DNA from 2 places in the Streptomyces sp. x-19 genome. Region 1 is predicted to be linked to the other one. Evidence: predicted binding sites of a transcription regulator. Region 1 holds the regulator's gene; the other holds the start of a gene.
What was found. Region 1 encodes HrcA, which represses chaperone genes, less so after heat shock. Its sites were predicted from a motif close to TTNGCACTCNGNNNNNCNGAGTGCNAA; they were not measured.
Positions count from the first base shown of each region.

Region 2: groES (co-chaperone GroES) is a predicted target of HrcA. The motif match lies at 3,270-3,296, and genes of this name have one in related genera.

Region 1 is NZ_JAJPWK010000013.1:67,759-75,315, reverse strand. It holds gene hemW (radical SAM family heme chaperone HemW) at 1-1,220, shown strand, start outside; gene ACLJT4_RS26230 (DUF1876 domain-containing protein) at 1,249-1,524, opposite strand; gene ACLJT4_RS26225 (DUF3097 domain-containing protein) at 1,640-2,491, opposite strand; gene ACLJT4_RS26220 (MBL fold metallo-hydrolase) at 2,632-3,366, opposite strand; gene hrcA (heat-inducible transcriptional repressor HrcA) at 3,686-4,702, shown strand; gene dnaJ (molecular chaperone DnaJ) at 4,703-5,839, shown strand; gene ACLJT4_RS26205 (nitronate monooxygenase) at 5,927-7,027, shown strand; gene ACLJT4_RS26200 (16S rRNA (uracil(1498)-N(3))-methyltransferase) at 7,024-7,557, shown strand, end outside.
Region 2 is NZ_JAJPWK010000002.1:681,538-689,094, reverse strand. It holds gene ACLJT4_RS07735 (hydroxyacid dehydrogenase) at 1-931, shown strand, start outside; gene groL (chaperonin GroEL) at 1,055-2,680, opposite strand; gene groES (co-chaperone GroES) at 2,816-3,124, opposite strand; gene ACLJT4_RS07720 (FtsW/RodA/SpoVE family cell cycle protein) at 3,533-4,966, shown strand; gene ACLJT4_RS07715 (class I SAM-dependent methyltransferase) at 5,033-6,229, shown strand; gene ACLJT4_RS07710 (hypothetical protein) at 6,237-6,605, opposite strand; gene tsaD (tRNA (adenosine(37)-N6)-threonylcarbamoyltransferase complex transferase subunit TsaD) at 6,711-7,557, opposite strand, start outside.

The DNA.
Region 1 (7,557 bases):
TGCCCGATGGTGAGCCGATGCCCCAGGACGGGGCGCTGCCCCGCCACGCGCTGACCGGCGCCGCCGAGCGCCCCCTCGGCTTCTATCTGCACGTGCCGTACTGCGCCACCCGCTGCGGCTACTGCGACTTCAACACCTACACCGCCAGCGAGCTGCGCGGCCCCGGCGGCGCCCTGGCCTCCCGGGAGAACTACGCCGACACCCTCGTCGAGGAGGTCCGGCTGGCCCGCAAGGTGCTCGGCGACGACCCCCGCCCCGTCGAGACGGTCTTCGTCGGCGGCGGCACCCCGACGCTGCTGCCCGCCGCCGACCTCGGCCGGATGCTGGCGGCGCTGCGCGACGAGTTCGGCCTGGCGCCGGACGCCGAGATCACCACCGAGGCCAACCCGGAGTCCGTCGATCCGCGCTACCTCGCCGAGCTGCGCGCGGCCGGCTTCAACCGCGTCTCCTTCGGCATGCAGAGCGCCCGGCAGCACGTCCTGAAGGTCCTCGACCGCACGCACACCCCCGGCCGCCCCGAAGCCTGCGTGGCCGAGGCCCGCGCGGCCGGCTTCGCGCACGTCAACCTCGACCTGATCTACGGCACCCCCGGCGAGTCCGACGACGACTGGCGGGCCTCCCTCGAAGCCGCCACCGCCGCCGGCCCGGACCACGTCTCGGCGTACGCCCTGATCGTCGAGGAGGGCACCCAGCTGGCCCGCCGGATCCGCCGCGGCGAGGTCCCGATGACCGACGACGACGTGCACGCCGACCGCTACCTGATCGCCGAGGAGCACCTCACCGCCGCCGGTTTCTCCTGGTACGAGGTCTCGAACTGGGCCACCACCGAGGCCGCCCGGTGCCGCCACAACGAGCTGTACTGGACCGGCGCCGACTGGTGGGGGGCCGGCCCCGGCGCCCACAGCCACGTCGGCGGTGTCCGCTGGTGGAACGTCAAGCACCCCGCCGCCTACGCCCAGGCCCTCGCCGTGGGCCGCTCACCGGGCGCCGGCCGGGAACTCCTCGCCGACGAGGACCGGCGCGTCGAGCGGATCCTCCTGGAGCTCCGCCTCGCCGACGGCTGCCCGCTCGACCTCCTCGCCCCCGCGGGCGCCCGCGCCGCCGCCCGCGCGGTGGCCGACGGCCTCCTGGCGCCCGGCCCCTACGAGGCGGGGCGGGCGGTCCTGACGCTCCGCGGGCGGCTGCTCGCCGACGCCGTCGTGCGCGACCTGGTCGACTGACCGCTCCGCCGCCCCGCCGCTCAGTGGGTCAGTGGGACAGCGGGAACGACGTGCGGCCCGACGCCGAGTCGATCTCGCCGTGGGCCTTGGTCAACAACTGCATCGCCAGGTCGTTGAGGGCCCTGGCCCCGGCGACCTCCTCGCCGACCCGGGGCTGGTTCCCGTCGGCCGGGTGGCGGCTGGCGTAACCGTGGGACCGCACCTCGGTCCCGTCCGGCAGCCGTACCAGCGCGGCGGCCCGGGTGCGGTGGGTGTCCTCCTCGAATTCCAGCTCGACGTGCCATCCGACAGCGGTCTTCAACATGGCGGTCACCTCCGGAATCGCTGCTACCAGCGTGCGCTCGCGGCCCGCCCGGCGCACGGCGTGCACCACCGGCGCTCCCCGGCCCGGCGCTCCCGGAGGCCGGCTACCGGCGGCCTCAGCGTCCGCCCGCCCCCTCGGCGTCCTCCGGCGCCGTCACGAAGTCGATCAGCTCCTCGACCCGCCCCAGCAGCGCCGGTTCGAGGTCCTTGTAGGACCGCACCCGGGACAGGATCCGCTGCCAGGCCGCGCCGGTGTTCTCCGGCCAGCCCAGCGCCCGGCACACCCCGGTCTTCCAGTCCTGGCCCCGGGGGATCTGCGGCCACGCCGGGATGCCCACCGAGGACGGCTTCACCGCCTGCCAGACGTCGATGTACGGATGGCCGACGACCAGCGCGTGCGCCCCGGTCACCGCCGCCGCGATCCGCGACTCCTTCGAGCCGGGGACGAGGTGGTCCACCAGCACGCCGAGGCGGGCGTCCGGGCCGGGGGCGAACGCCTCGACGATCGCCGGGAGGTCGTCGACGCCCTCCAGGTACTCCACGACGACGCCCTCGATCCGCAGGTCGTCGCCCCAGACCCGTTCGACCAGCTCCGCGTCGTGCCGGCCCTCCACGTAGATCCGGCCGGCCCGGGCGACCCGGGCGCGCGCCCCGGGGACCGCCAGCGAACCGGACGCGGTGCGCGCCGGGCCGCTCGGCGCAGGGCTGCCCTGCGGCCGGACCAGGGTCACCGTCCGGCCCTCCAGCAGGAAGCCGCGCGGCACCATCGGGAACACCCGCACCTTGCCGAAGCGGTCCTCCAAGGTGACCGTCGGCCCCTCGGCGGTCTTCTCGCACCGCAGGACCGCGCCGCAGTAGCCCGTCACCACCTCCTCGACGACCAGCCCGGGGTCGGCCGGCACCTCCGGCACCGGCTTCGGCTTCTTCCAGGGGGGAGTGAGGTCGGGGCTGTAGTGCCTGCTGTGCATGCGGGTCTGCTTCCCTGCGGATCGACGGGTCGGGGGTGGGGGCGAGACGGCCTGGTGGGGCCGAGGCGCTCACGGGGCGCGCGACGTGGGGCGCGGGCCGTGCGGAGCGGGCGCCCGCCGGCGGGCCAACGGGCGCCGGCTCACGGCGAGTCGGGGCTGAAGCGGGCGGCCAGGGCGTCGCGCTGGGCCCGCACGAAGGCGGCGTCGACCACCGCGCCGTGGCCCGGCACGTACACCGCGTCCTCGCCGCCCAGTGCCAGCAGCCGGTCCAGCGCGTCGGGCCACCGTCGCGGCAGCGCGTCGGGGCCCGCCTGGGGCTCACCGGACTCCTCGACCAGGTCCCCGCAGAAGACGATCTCCCGCTCACCGGCCCGCCCGGGCACCAGGACGGCCAGGTCGTGCGCGGTGTGCCCGGGGCCGACGTTGGCCAGCAGCACCTCCCGGTCGCCGAGGCCGAGGGTCAGCTGCCCGTGCACGTGGTGGTGCGGGACGACCAGCAGGTCCGCGGCCTCCGCCGCGGCGTCCGGGTCCACCCCGTGGCGCACCGCGTCCTCCCGCAGCGCGTCCTTGCCGTGCCGCAGCAGCGCGTCGACCCCGGTCGCGCCGAACACCTCCACGCCCGCGAACGCCGCGGTGCCCAGGACGTGGTCGAAGTGCGGGTGCGTGAGCGCGACATGCGTCACATCGCGCCCCAGCACCGTGCGCACCGTGCGGCGCAGTTCCGCACCGGCCCCGAGGGTCGGCCCGGTGTCGACGATCAGCACGCCGCCCGAACCGGCGATCACGCCGATCGTCTCGTCCCAACCGGGCATCCGGCGCCGGGCGACGCCGTCCCCCAGCCGCTCCCAGCCCGCTTCTTCCCACGTGGTGCGCATACCGAGACGCTAGCGCCCTCGCGATAGCGTTGCCCGGGACTCGGGCGGGCGCCTCGGCGGCGGGCCCCCGCGGACGCCCGTCGGCGCGTCGAGCCGGGGACACGCCGGTGCCGGGACCGGGGCGCACTCGGGGGGCGGCCGGGGCGCTCCCGAACGCGGCCCGGGGGTCGGATTCCGCGGCGGTGGGTAAGTCCCCACCACGCCCGCCCTTGCCGCACCCGCGCTACCCGGCCGTACACTGGCTCCGGGTCTGGCACTCGGCCCACGTGAGTGCCAGGAGAAGTGACGACCCGGCGGACGGCCGACTGGAGGTGGCGGAATGCTCAGTGAACGCAGACTCGAAGTGCTGCGCGCCATCGTCCAGGACTACGTCGGGACGGAGGAGCCGGTCGGCTCCAAGGCGTTGACCGAACGGCACCAACTCGGTGTCTCCCCGGCCACCGTCCGCAACGACATGGCCGCCCTGGAGGACGAGGGGTTCATCGCCCAGCCGCACACCAGCGCCGGGCGGATCCCGACCGACAAGGGCTACCGCCTCTTCGTCGACAAGCTGGCCGGCGTCAAGCCGCTGTCCGTCCCCGAGCGGCGGGCGATCCAGAACTTCCTGGACGGCGCCGTCGACCTGGACGACGTGGTGGGGCGCACGGTGCGGCTGCTGGCGCAGCTGACCCGGCAGGTCGCGGTGGTGCAGTACCCGTCGCTGACCCGGTCCACCGTCCGGCACGTCGAACTGCTGGCACTGGCCCCGGCCCGGCTGATGCTGGTGCTGATCACCGACACCGGACGCGTCGAGCAGCGGCTCATCGACTGCCAGACGCCGTTCGGCGAGACGTCCCTGGCGGACCTGCGCGCCCGGCTCAACAGCCGGATCGTCGGCCGCCGCTTCGCGGACGTCCCGCAACTGGTGCAGGATCTCCCGGAATCCTTCGAACAGGACGACCGGGCGACCGTCTCGACAGTACTGTCGGTACTGCTGGAGACTCTGGTGGAGGAGACCGAAGAGCGGCTGATGATCGGCGGCACCGCCAATCTGACGCGCTTCGGGCATGATTTCCCCCTGACCATCCGGCCGGTGCTGGAAGCCCTTGAGGAGCATGTGGTGATGCTCAAGCTGCTCGGGGAGGCCAAGGACTCGGGCATGACCGTACGCATCGGGCATGAGAATGCTCACGAGGGCCTGACGTCCACCTCGGTCGTCACCGTCGGATACGGTTCTGGCGACGAGGCCGTCGCCAAATTGGGCGTGGTCGGACCGACCCGCATGGACTACCCCGGAACGATGGGAGCGGTACGCGCAGTGGCACGTTACGTCGGACAGATCCTCGCGGAGTCGTAAGTGGCCACGGATTACTACTCGGTCCTCGGCGTCGGCCGGGACGCCTCGCAGGACCAGATCAAGAAGGCATTCCGGCGGCTGGCGCGCGAGCTGCACCCGGACGTGAACCCGGACCCCAAGACCCAAGAGCGGTTCAAGGAGATCAACGCCGCCTACGAGGTCCTGTCGGATCCGCAGAAGAAGCAGGTCTACGACCTCGGCGGCGACCCCCTCTCGCAGGCCGGCGGCGCCGGTGGCGCGGGCGGCTTCGGCGCGGGCTTCGGGAACTTCTCCGACATCATGGACGCGTTCTTCGGCACGGCCTCGCAGCGCGGCCCGCGCTCGCGGACCCGCCGCGGCCAGGACGCGATGATCCGCCTGGACATCGAGCTCAACGAGGCCGCGTTCGGCACCACCAAGGACATCCAGGTCGACACGGCCGTCGTCTGCACCACCTGCAGCGGCGAGGGCGCGGCGCCCGGCACCTCGGCGCAGACCTGTGACATGTGCCGCGGACGCGGCGAGGTCTCGCAGGTCACCCGGTCCTTCCTGGGCCAGGTCATGACCTCCCGGCCCTGCCCGCAGTGCCAGGGCTTCGGCACCGTCGTCCCGACGCCGTGCCCCGAGTGCGCGGGCGACGGCCGGGTCCGCTCCCGCCGCACCCTCACCGTCAAGATCCCCGCCGGTGTCGACAACGGCACCCGCATCCAGTTGGCCGGCGAGGGCGAGGTGGGCCCCGGTGGCGGGCCCGCCGGCGACCTGTACGTCGAGATCCACGAGCTGGCCCACTCGGTGTTCCAGCGGCGCGGGGACGACCTGCACTGCACGGTCACCATCCCGATGACCGCGGCGGCCCTGGGCACCAAGTGCCCGCTGGAGACGCTGGACGGGGTCGAGGAGATCGACGTCCGGCCCGGCACCCAGTCCGGCCAGTCGATTCCGCTGCACGGCCGCGGCGTGACCCACCTGCGGGGCAACGGCCGGGGCGACCTGATCGTCCACGTCGAGGTGCAGACCCCGAGCAAGCTCGAACCCGAGCAGGAGGAGCTGCTGCGCCGGCTGGCCAAGCTGCGCGGCGAGGAGCGCCCGCAGGGCCAGTTCCAGCCGGGCCAGCAGGGGCTGTTCTCCCGGCTGAAGGACGCCTTCAACGGGCGGTAGGCACACCCGTCGGGGCGGGGTCCGGGGAGTTCCCCGTGGCCGCCGCCCCGGTTCGGGGCACGGCGCCGGGCGTGACACGATGTGGGCATGCCCACCGCGCTCACCGATTTCTGCCGCTACCCCATCGTGCAGGCCCCGATGGCCGGCGGCGGCTCCGGGCCCGAGCTGGCCGCAGCCGTCTGCGAAGCCGGGGGACTCGGCTTCCTGGCCGCCGGCTACAAGACCGCCGACGGCATGTACCAGGAGATCAAACAGCTGCGGGGGCTGACCCGCCGCCCCTTCGGCGTCAACCTCTTCATGCCGCAGCCCTCCCTGGCCGACGCCTCCGCAGTCGAGGTCTACCGCGAGCAACTCGCCGGCGAGACCGCCTGGTACGAGACCGAGCTCGGCGACGTCAACGGCCCCACGGACGACGGCTACGAGGCCAAGCTCGCGATCCTGCGCGACGACCCGGTGCCGATGGTCTCCTTCACCTTCGGCTGCCCCTCGCGGGCGGTCCTCGACGCGTTCGCCGAGGTCGGCACCTACACCGTCGTCACGGTCACCACCGCCGCCGAGGCGCAGGCCGCGCAGTGGTCGGGGGCGGACGCGGTGTGCGTGCAGGGCGTCGAGGCGGGCGGCCACCAGGGCACCCATCGGGACGACCCGCACGCGGACGGGACCGGCTCCGGGCTGGGGCTGCTGGCGCTGCTCGCCCAGGTCCGGGAGACCGTGCAGATCCCGGTGATCGCCGCCGGCGGGCTGATGCGCGGCTCGCAGATCGCCGCGGTGCTGGCCGCCGGCGCCTCCATGGCGCAGCTGGGCACGGCGTTCCTGATCACCCCCGAGTCCGGCGCCAACCCGCTGCACAAGCAGGCGCTGACCAACCCCCTCTTCACGCACACCGAGTTGACCCGCGCGTTCTCCGGCCGGCCGGCCCGCGGCCTGGTGAACCGCTTCCTGCGGGAGCACGGCCCGTACGCGCCGGCCGCCTACCCCGCCGTGCACTACCTCACCTCCCCGGTCCGCAAGGCCGCCGCCAAGGCCGGTGACGCACAGGGGCTGAACCTCTGGGCGGGGCAGGGGCACCGGCTGGCCCGGGAGCTGCCCGCCGGGCAGCTGGTGGCGGTGCTCGCGGCCGAACTCGACGCCACCCGAGCCGCGTTGGGCCCCGGCGACGCGGGCCGCGGCACCGGCGGTGCGGTGTGACCGCGCCCGTCTTCCTCGTCGAATCGCTCGCCGGCGTGCGGGCCGGGAGCACCCTGACCGTGGACGGCCCCGAGGGGCGGCACGCGGTGTCCGTGCGGCGACTGCGGGTCGGTGAGGAGGTCGTCCTGACGGACGGCGCCGGGACCGGCGCCGAGGGCACGGTCGCCGCCGTCGAGGGCAAGGACCGGCTCACCGTCGCCGTCACCGGGCTGCGCACCGAGGAGCCGCCGGCCCCCACCCTCACCGTCGTCCAGGCGCTGCCCAAGGGCGACCGCGGGGAGTTGGCCGTGGAGACCATGACGGAGACCGGCGTGGACGCCATCGTGCCGTGGTCCGCGGCGCGCTGCGTCACCCAGTGGAAGGGCGAGCGGGCCGCCAAGTCGCTGGCCAAGTGGCGGGCCACGGCCCGGGAGGCGGGCAAGCAGTCGCGCCGGCTGACCTTCCCGCGCGTCGCCGATCCGCTGTCGACCAAGCAGGTCGCCGCGCTGCTCGCCGACGCCGACTTCGCCGCCGTCCTGCACGAGGAGGGC
Region 2 (7,557 bases), on a different contig from region 1:
CCGCCTGGTCCGTACGGACGACCGGCTCGTCGCGCACGACCTGGCCGCGGCGGAGCCCGCGGTCGCGGCGGCCCTGGCCACCGCGGAGGTGCTGCTGACCTGCTGGGGCGCGCCGCCGCTGACCGCCCGGGTGCTGGCCGCGGCGCCCCGGCTGCGGGCCGTCGTGCACGCCGCCGGGTCGGTCAAGGGCCATGTCACCGACGCCTGTTGGGACCGTGGCGTCGTCGTCAGCTCGGCCGCCGCGGCGAACGCGCGGCCGGTCGCGGAGTACACCCTGGCCGCCATCCTGTTCGCCAACAAACGGGTGCTGCCCGCCGCGCACCGCTACCGCACCCTGCGCACCCGGCACGACTGGCTGCGCGAGCTGGACGGTGCCGGCAACCACGACCGCACGGTGGGGATCGTCGGCGCCTCCCGCATCGGCCGCCGCGTCATCGAACTGCTGCGCCCGTTCGCGCTGCGGGTGCTGCTGCACGATCCGTTCGTGACCGCCCAGGAGGCGGCGCGGTGGGGCGTGCGGAAGGTCGCGCTGGCCGAGCTGTGCGCGGGCAGCGACGTGGTGAGCGTGCACGCGCCGGAGGTGCCCGCCACCCGGCACCTGATCGGCGCCCGCGAGCTGGCCCTGATGCCGGACGGGGCGACGCTGGTCAACACCTCGCGCGGGTCCCTCGTCGACGGGGCGGCGCTGCTCGCCGAGCTGTCCAGCGGCCGGCTCGGCGCGGTGCTGGACGTCACCGAGCCCGAACTCCCGCCCGCCGACTCCCCGTTGTACGACCTGCCGAACGTGCTGCTCACCCCGCACATCGCCGGTTCGTTGGGCACCGAGCTGCACCGGATGGCCGACCACGCCCTGGACGAGCTGGAACGGTACGCGGCGGGGCGGCCGTTCGCGGATCCGGTGCGGCGGGAGGGGCTGGGCCACTCGGCCTGACGCACCGCCGTTCCCCGGTACCCGGCGGGGCGCCGGACGCGGGCGAGGCCCGGTCCCGCGGGGAGCGGGACCGGGCCTCGACGGGTGCCGGCGGGCGTGCCGCCGGCGGATGCGCGCGGTGCGTCAGTGCGCGTGGCCGTGGCCGTGGCCGGCAGCGGCGGGCTCTTCCTCTTCCTTCTTCTCGACGACCAGGGTCTCGGTCGTCAGGAGGAGGGAGGCGATGGAGGCCGCGTTCTCCAGGGCGGAGCGGGTGACCTTGACCGGGTCGATGACGCCGGCCTTGACCAGGTCGCCGTACTCGCCGGTGGCGGCGTTGAAGCCGTTGCCCTTGTCGAGCTCGGCCACCTTGGCGGTGATCACGTAGCCCTCAAGGCCGGCGTTCTCGGCGATCCAGCGCAGCGGCTCGACGGCGGCGCGGCGGACCACGGCGACACCGGTGGCCTCGTCGCCGTCCTTGCCGAGGTTGCCCTCCAGGACCTTCACGGCGTGGACGAGCGCGGAGCCACCGCCGGAGACGATGCCCTCCTCGACCGCGGCGCGGGTCGCGGAGATGGCGTCCTCCAGACGGTGCTTCTTCTCCTTGAGCTCGACCTCGGTGGCCGCGCCGACGCGGATCACGCAGACGCCGCCGGCGAGCTTGGCGAGGCGCTCCTGGAGCTTCTCGCGGTCCCAGTCGGAGTCGGTGGCCTCGATCTCGGCCTTGATCTGGGCGACGCGACCCGCGACGTCCTCGGAGTTGCCGCCACCGTCGACGAGGGTGGTGTCGTCCTTGGTGACGGTCACACGACGGGCGGTGCCGAGCACCTCCAGGCCGACCTGGTCGAGCTTGAGGCCGACCTCTTCGGCGACGACGGTGCCGCCGGTGAGGGTGGCCATGTCGCCGAGCATCGCCTTGCGGCGGTCACCGAAGCCGGGGGCCTTGACGGCCACCGCGTTGAAGGTGCCGCGGATCTTGTTGACGACGAGGGTGGAGAGGGCCTCGCCCTCGACGTCCTCGGCGATGATCAGCAGCGGCTTCGAGGCGCCGGCCTGGATGATCTTCTCCAGCAGCGGCAGCAGGTCCTGGATGGAGGAGATCTTGCCCTGGTGGATCAGGATGTAGGGGTCGTCGAGGACGGCCTCCATGCGCTCCTGGTCGGTGACCATGTACGGCGACAGGTAGCCCTTGTCGAAGGCCATGCCCTCGGTGAAGTCCAGCTCCAGGCCGAAGGTGTTGGACTCCTCGACGGTGATCACGCCGTCCTTGCCGACCTTGTCCATCGCCTCGGCGATCAGCTCGCCGACCTGCGGGTCCTGGGCGGACAGCGCGGCCACGGCGGCGATGTCGGACTTGTCGTCGATCGGGCGGGCGGTCGCCAGCAGTTCGTCGGAGACGGCCTTGACGGCGGCGTCGATGCCCTTCTTCAGGGCGGCCGGGGAAGCACCCGCGGCGACGTTGCGCAGACCCTCGCGGACCAGGGCCTGGGCCAGCACGGTCGCGGTGGTGGTGCCGTCACCCGCGATGTCGTTGGTCTTGGTCGCCACCTCCTTGACGAGCTGGGCGCCGAGGTTCTCGTACGGGTCCTCGACCTCGACCTCGCGGGCGATGGTGACACCGTCGTTGGTGATGGTCGGCGCACCGAACTTCTTGTCGATGACGACGTTGCGACCCTTGGGGCCGATGGTGACCTTGACCGTGTCGGCCAGCTTGTTGACGCCGCGCTCAAGGGCGCGACGGGCGTCCTCGTCGAACTTCAGGATCTTCGCCATGGGTGCTTCAAGTCCTCTCGTTGCGATCGTCGGCCTCGCCGCCGTGACCGCTTTCGCTCAAACGAACTGCGCCCCTGCCCCGGGTCGATGAGAACGCGGGAACCAGGGGCGCAGATCAGGGCAAATCTGGGTGACTTACTTCTCGACGATCGCGAGCACGTCGCGAGCCGAGAGGACGAGGTACTCCTCGCCGCTGTACTTCACCTCGGTGCCGCCGTACTTGCTGTAGAGCACGACGTCACCGACCTTGACGTCGAGCTCGACGCGCTTGCCGTCCTCGAAGCGGCCCGGACCGATCGCCAGGACGACGCCCTCCTGGGGCTTCTCCTTAGCAGTGTCCGGAATGACCAGGCCCGAAGCCGTGGTCTGCTCGGCGTCGAGCGGCTGGACCACGATGCGGTCCTCAAGCGGCTTGATGGCAACCTTGGAGCTGGCGGTCGTCACGATCCGACCTCCCCCTTCGGAGATCTCACGGGGTTAACTGTCTGAGGTGGCGACCAGGTCGATCCGTCGTCGCGGGTGCCGGACCTGCCCGTCGCTGTGTTGGCACTCCCTTAGGGAGAGTGCCAACGCTGAGACTATGACGCGGTTAGCACTCGGTCAAGCGGAGTGCCAGCGCGCCGGGGACGCGTACCGTATCTGCTGCCCGTGGCCGGGCGTGGAGTCGGACACACCTTCCGCCCGGCCGCAACCCGGCCCCTACGCTGCCCCGTCTTGCCTCCGGGACCGCCGAGTCCGGGCCACGACCCGGCCGCCCCGCGGCCCAGACCCATCGATGGCGGAGGAACCGTGCGTGGACTGACCAGCGCTCCCCGGGATTCCGGGGGGCCGGAGAGCGACGCCGAGCGCACCATGACGTTCGCCGCGCTGGCCCAGGCCCCGAACCGTCGGCGCACCGAGGCGTGGCTGCTCGGCTTCGTCGTGTTCATCACCGTCTTCGGCTACGCCTACACCGAGCTGTCCATGAAGGGGCAGCTCGGGGGCGGGCTGGGCGGTTTCGCGGTGAGCGTCTTCTTCATCGCGCTGGTGGCGCACCTCGTGGTCCGCCGGTTCGCGCCGCGCGCCGATCCGCTGATCCTCCCGCTGGCGACCCTGCTCACCGGGATCGGCCTGGTGCTGCTGCACCGGCTGGACATCACCTACGCGGAGAAACCCCGGCTGCACATCGCCCAGGCGGCGACCGGGCAGTTGGTGTGGACGGTCATCGGCGTCGCGGTCTGCGTCGTCATCCTGATCGTGCTGCGCGACCACCGGCTCCTCCAGCGCTACATCTACCTGACGATGGCGGTCGCGCTGGTGATGCTGATGGCACCGGCGTTCTTCGGCGCGGACAAGTTCGGCGCCAAGCGCTGGATCATGCTCGGGCCGTTGTCGCTCCAGCCCGGCGAGTTCGTGAAGATCATGATCGTGGTGTTCTTCGCCGGCTACCTGACCGTCAGCCGTGACGCGCTGGCGCTGTCCGGGCGCCGGGTGCTGGGCATGCAGCTGCCGCCGGGGCGACAGCTCGGCCCGATCTTCACGATCTGGGTGATCAGCCTGCTGGTGCTGGTCTTCGAGCGCGACCTGGGCACCTCGCTGATCTTCTTCGGCGTCTTCGTGATCATGCTCTACATGGCCACCGAACGCACCAGTTGGGTGGTCTGCGGCCTGCTGATGGCCGTGATCGGCGCCGGCGTCGTCGGCTCCACCGAACCGCACGTCAAGGGCCGCGTGATGGCCTGGCTGCACCCGATGGACATCTTCCTGCCGCCGGACAAGCGGCCGCCGGGCCTGATCTCCGACCAGGCCGCGCAGGCGCTGTTCAGCTTCGGCAGCGGCGGGATCGGCGGCACCGGCCTCGGCCAGGGCCACCCCGAGCTGATCGGCTTCGCCGGCAACAGCGACTTCATCCTCACCACCGTCGGCGAGGAGTTGGGACTGGCCGGAGTGATGGCCATCCTGCTGCTGTACGCACTGCTGGCCCAGCGCGGCATGCGGGCCGGACTGACCGCCCGCGACCCGTTCGGCAAGCTGCTGGCGGTCGGCCTCTCCGGGGCGCTGCTGCTCCAGGTCTTCGTCGTCACCGGCGGCGTCACCGGCCTGATCCCGCTCACCGGCAAGGCGCTGCCGTTCCTCGCCGCGGGCGGTTCGTCGATGGTCGCGAACTGGGTGATGGTGGCGGTGCTGCTGCGGGTCAGCGACAGCGCGCAGCGCCGGCGGGAACCGGTCCGACCGGCACCGCCGCGGCCGGACGCCGACGCCACCCAGCGGGTGCCGCGGGTCACCGGCCCCACGCCCGGCACCTGACGGCCCCCGCCACCGGGCGGACCGCGGGCCGAGCCGTCCGCGGGCCCGCCCGGCGGCTGGCCCACAATGGTGCGGGTGACCGACCTCGACACCTTCTCCGCGCTGCTCGCCCCCGAAGGACAACAGCTCCTGGCCGTCCTGCGGGACCACGACCCGGCGGACGAACTGGCGACCGCCACCCGGCTGCGCCGCGACCACCCCGCACCGCTGGTCTCCGCCGCCCTCGGGCAGGCCCGGCTGCGGCAACGCGCGGCCGCGAAGTTCGGCCCGGACGCGGCGCGGATGTACTTCACCCCGAACGGCGTCGAGCAGTCCACCCGCGCCCCGGTGGCCGCCCACCGCGCCGCCCGGCTCGCCGCGCTCGGTGTGCGGACCCTGGCCGACCTGTGCTCCGGGATCGGCGGCGACGCGCTCGCCCTGGCCCGGGCCGGGATCCGGGTGCTGGCCGTGGACCGCGATCCGCTGGCCTGCGCGGCCGCCCGGGCGAACGCCGAGGCGCTGGGCCTGGCGGACCGGATCGAGGTGCGGTGCGCGGACGTCACGGAGGTCGACACCGCCGGGTACGACGCGGTGTTCGTGGACCCGGCGCGCCGCACCAAGGCACGCGGCGGCCGCGTCTTCGACCCCGAGGCGTACTCGCCGCCGCTGTCCTGGGCCGTCGAGGCGGCCCGCGCCGCACCGCACGCGGCGTTGAAGATCGCGCCGGGGGTGCCGCACGAGGCGCTGCCCGCGGACGCCGAGACCGAGTGGATCTCCGACGGCGGGGACGTGAAGGAGGCCGTGGTGTGGTTCGGCACCGGCCGGGCCGGCGCCCGGCGGGCCACCCTGCTGCCGGCCGGCGACTCGCTGCTCGGCGCCGGCCTGCCCGATCCCGAGCCCGGCCCGGTCGGCGGCTGGCTCTACGAGCCGGACGGTGCGGTGATCCGCGCCCATCTGGTCGCGGACGTCGCCGAGCAGGTCGACGGGCGACTGATCGACCCGACCATCGCCTACGTGACGGCGGACCGGCTGCGGCCGACGCCCTACGCCACCGCGTACGCGCTCACCGACGTGCTGCCCTTCAACGTCAAGAAGCTGCGGGCGCTGCTGCGGGAGCGCGGGGTCGGCGTCGCGGTGATCAAGAAGCGCGGGTCCGCGGTGGAGCCCGAGGAACTGCGCAAGAAGCTCAAGCTCGCCGGGCCGCACGCGTGCACGGTCTTCCTCACCCGGGTCGCCGGCGCGCCGACGATGCTGCTCGGGCACCCCGCCGGAGCGGACGCCTGACGGCGGCTCAGGCCAGGTCGGTCAGGTCCTCGGCGTAGACCTGGGAGAGCGGCTGCGGGCCCACGTACTGCTGGCAGTTGCACCGGCGGGCCTCGTACCGGACCGGCGCGTGGTCCGCGTCCCAGGCCACGGCCGTGGGCACCGTCTCGTGGCACATGCCCTGCTTGTCGTGCTTGGCGAGGTGGTGCTCACAGCCGCAGACCGGGGCGGGCGGCCGGTCCGCGGCCTCCAGGGCCAGGCGCTCCTCGCGGCGGGCCTCGATGAGGGCCAGCTTGCGCCGGTGCCGGGTCTTCAGCGCTTTGCGGGCCGCACCCCGCGCCGCGGAGGCGGCGTAGAGGGCCGGCCCGGTCAGGACGAAGAGATACCACCACTGCACTGCGTCGACCCCCGTCGTCCCCCGGTGTTGCGAACGGGGCGGCTCCCCGGCCCCCCGGCCCTCCAGGATAGGACGCCGCACCGGGGCCGCCACGGTCCCGGCCGCCTACGGGTACAGGTTGTCCTTGCTGAGCTCGTGGAAGTGATCGTGGTCGTGATCTTGCGCGTGGCCGTGCCCGTGGTCCTGGCCGTGGTCGTGCGCGTGCGGGTCCGGGACGTGCGGCTCGGTGACCGGCAGCGAGGAGTCCGCGGAGAGGTCCCAGGCGGAGGCCGGGCGGTTGCGGGCCACCATCTCGGCGCCCAGGGCCGCGACCATCGCGCCGTTGTCGGTGCACAGCTTGGGGCGCGGCACCCGCAGTCGGATGCCGGCGTCCTCACAGCGCCGCTGCGCCATCGCCCGCAGCCGGGAGTTGGCCGCCACCCCGCCGCCGATCATCAGGTGGTCCACGCCGTTGTCCTTGCAGGCCCGCACGGCCTTGCGGGTCAGGACGTCGACGACCGCCTCCTGGAAGGACGCCGAGACGTCCGCCACCGGCACCTCCTCGCCGGCCGCCCGCTTGGCCTCGATCCAGCGGGCCACCGAGGTCTTCAGGCCGGAGAAGGAGAAGTCGTAGGCGGCGTCGCGGGGGCCGGTCAGCCCGCGCGGGAAGCGGATCGCCTCCGGGTCGCCCTCGCGGGCCCAACGGTCGATGACCGGGCCGCCGGGGAAGCCGAGGTTGAGCACCCGCGCCACCTTGTCGAACGCCTCGCCCGCCGCGTCGTCGATGGTGGCGCCCAGCGGCCGGACGTCGGAGGTGATGTCCGGGGCCAGCAGCAGCGACGAGTGGCCGCCGCTGACCAGCAGCGCCATCGTCGGCTCCGGCAGCGGGCCGTGCTCCAACTGGTCGACGCAGATGTGCGAGGCGAGGTGGTTGACGCCGTAGAGCGGCTTGCCGAGGGCGTAGGCGTACGCC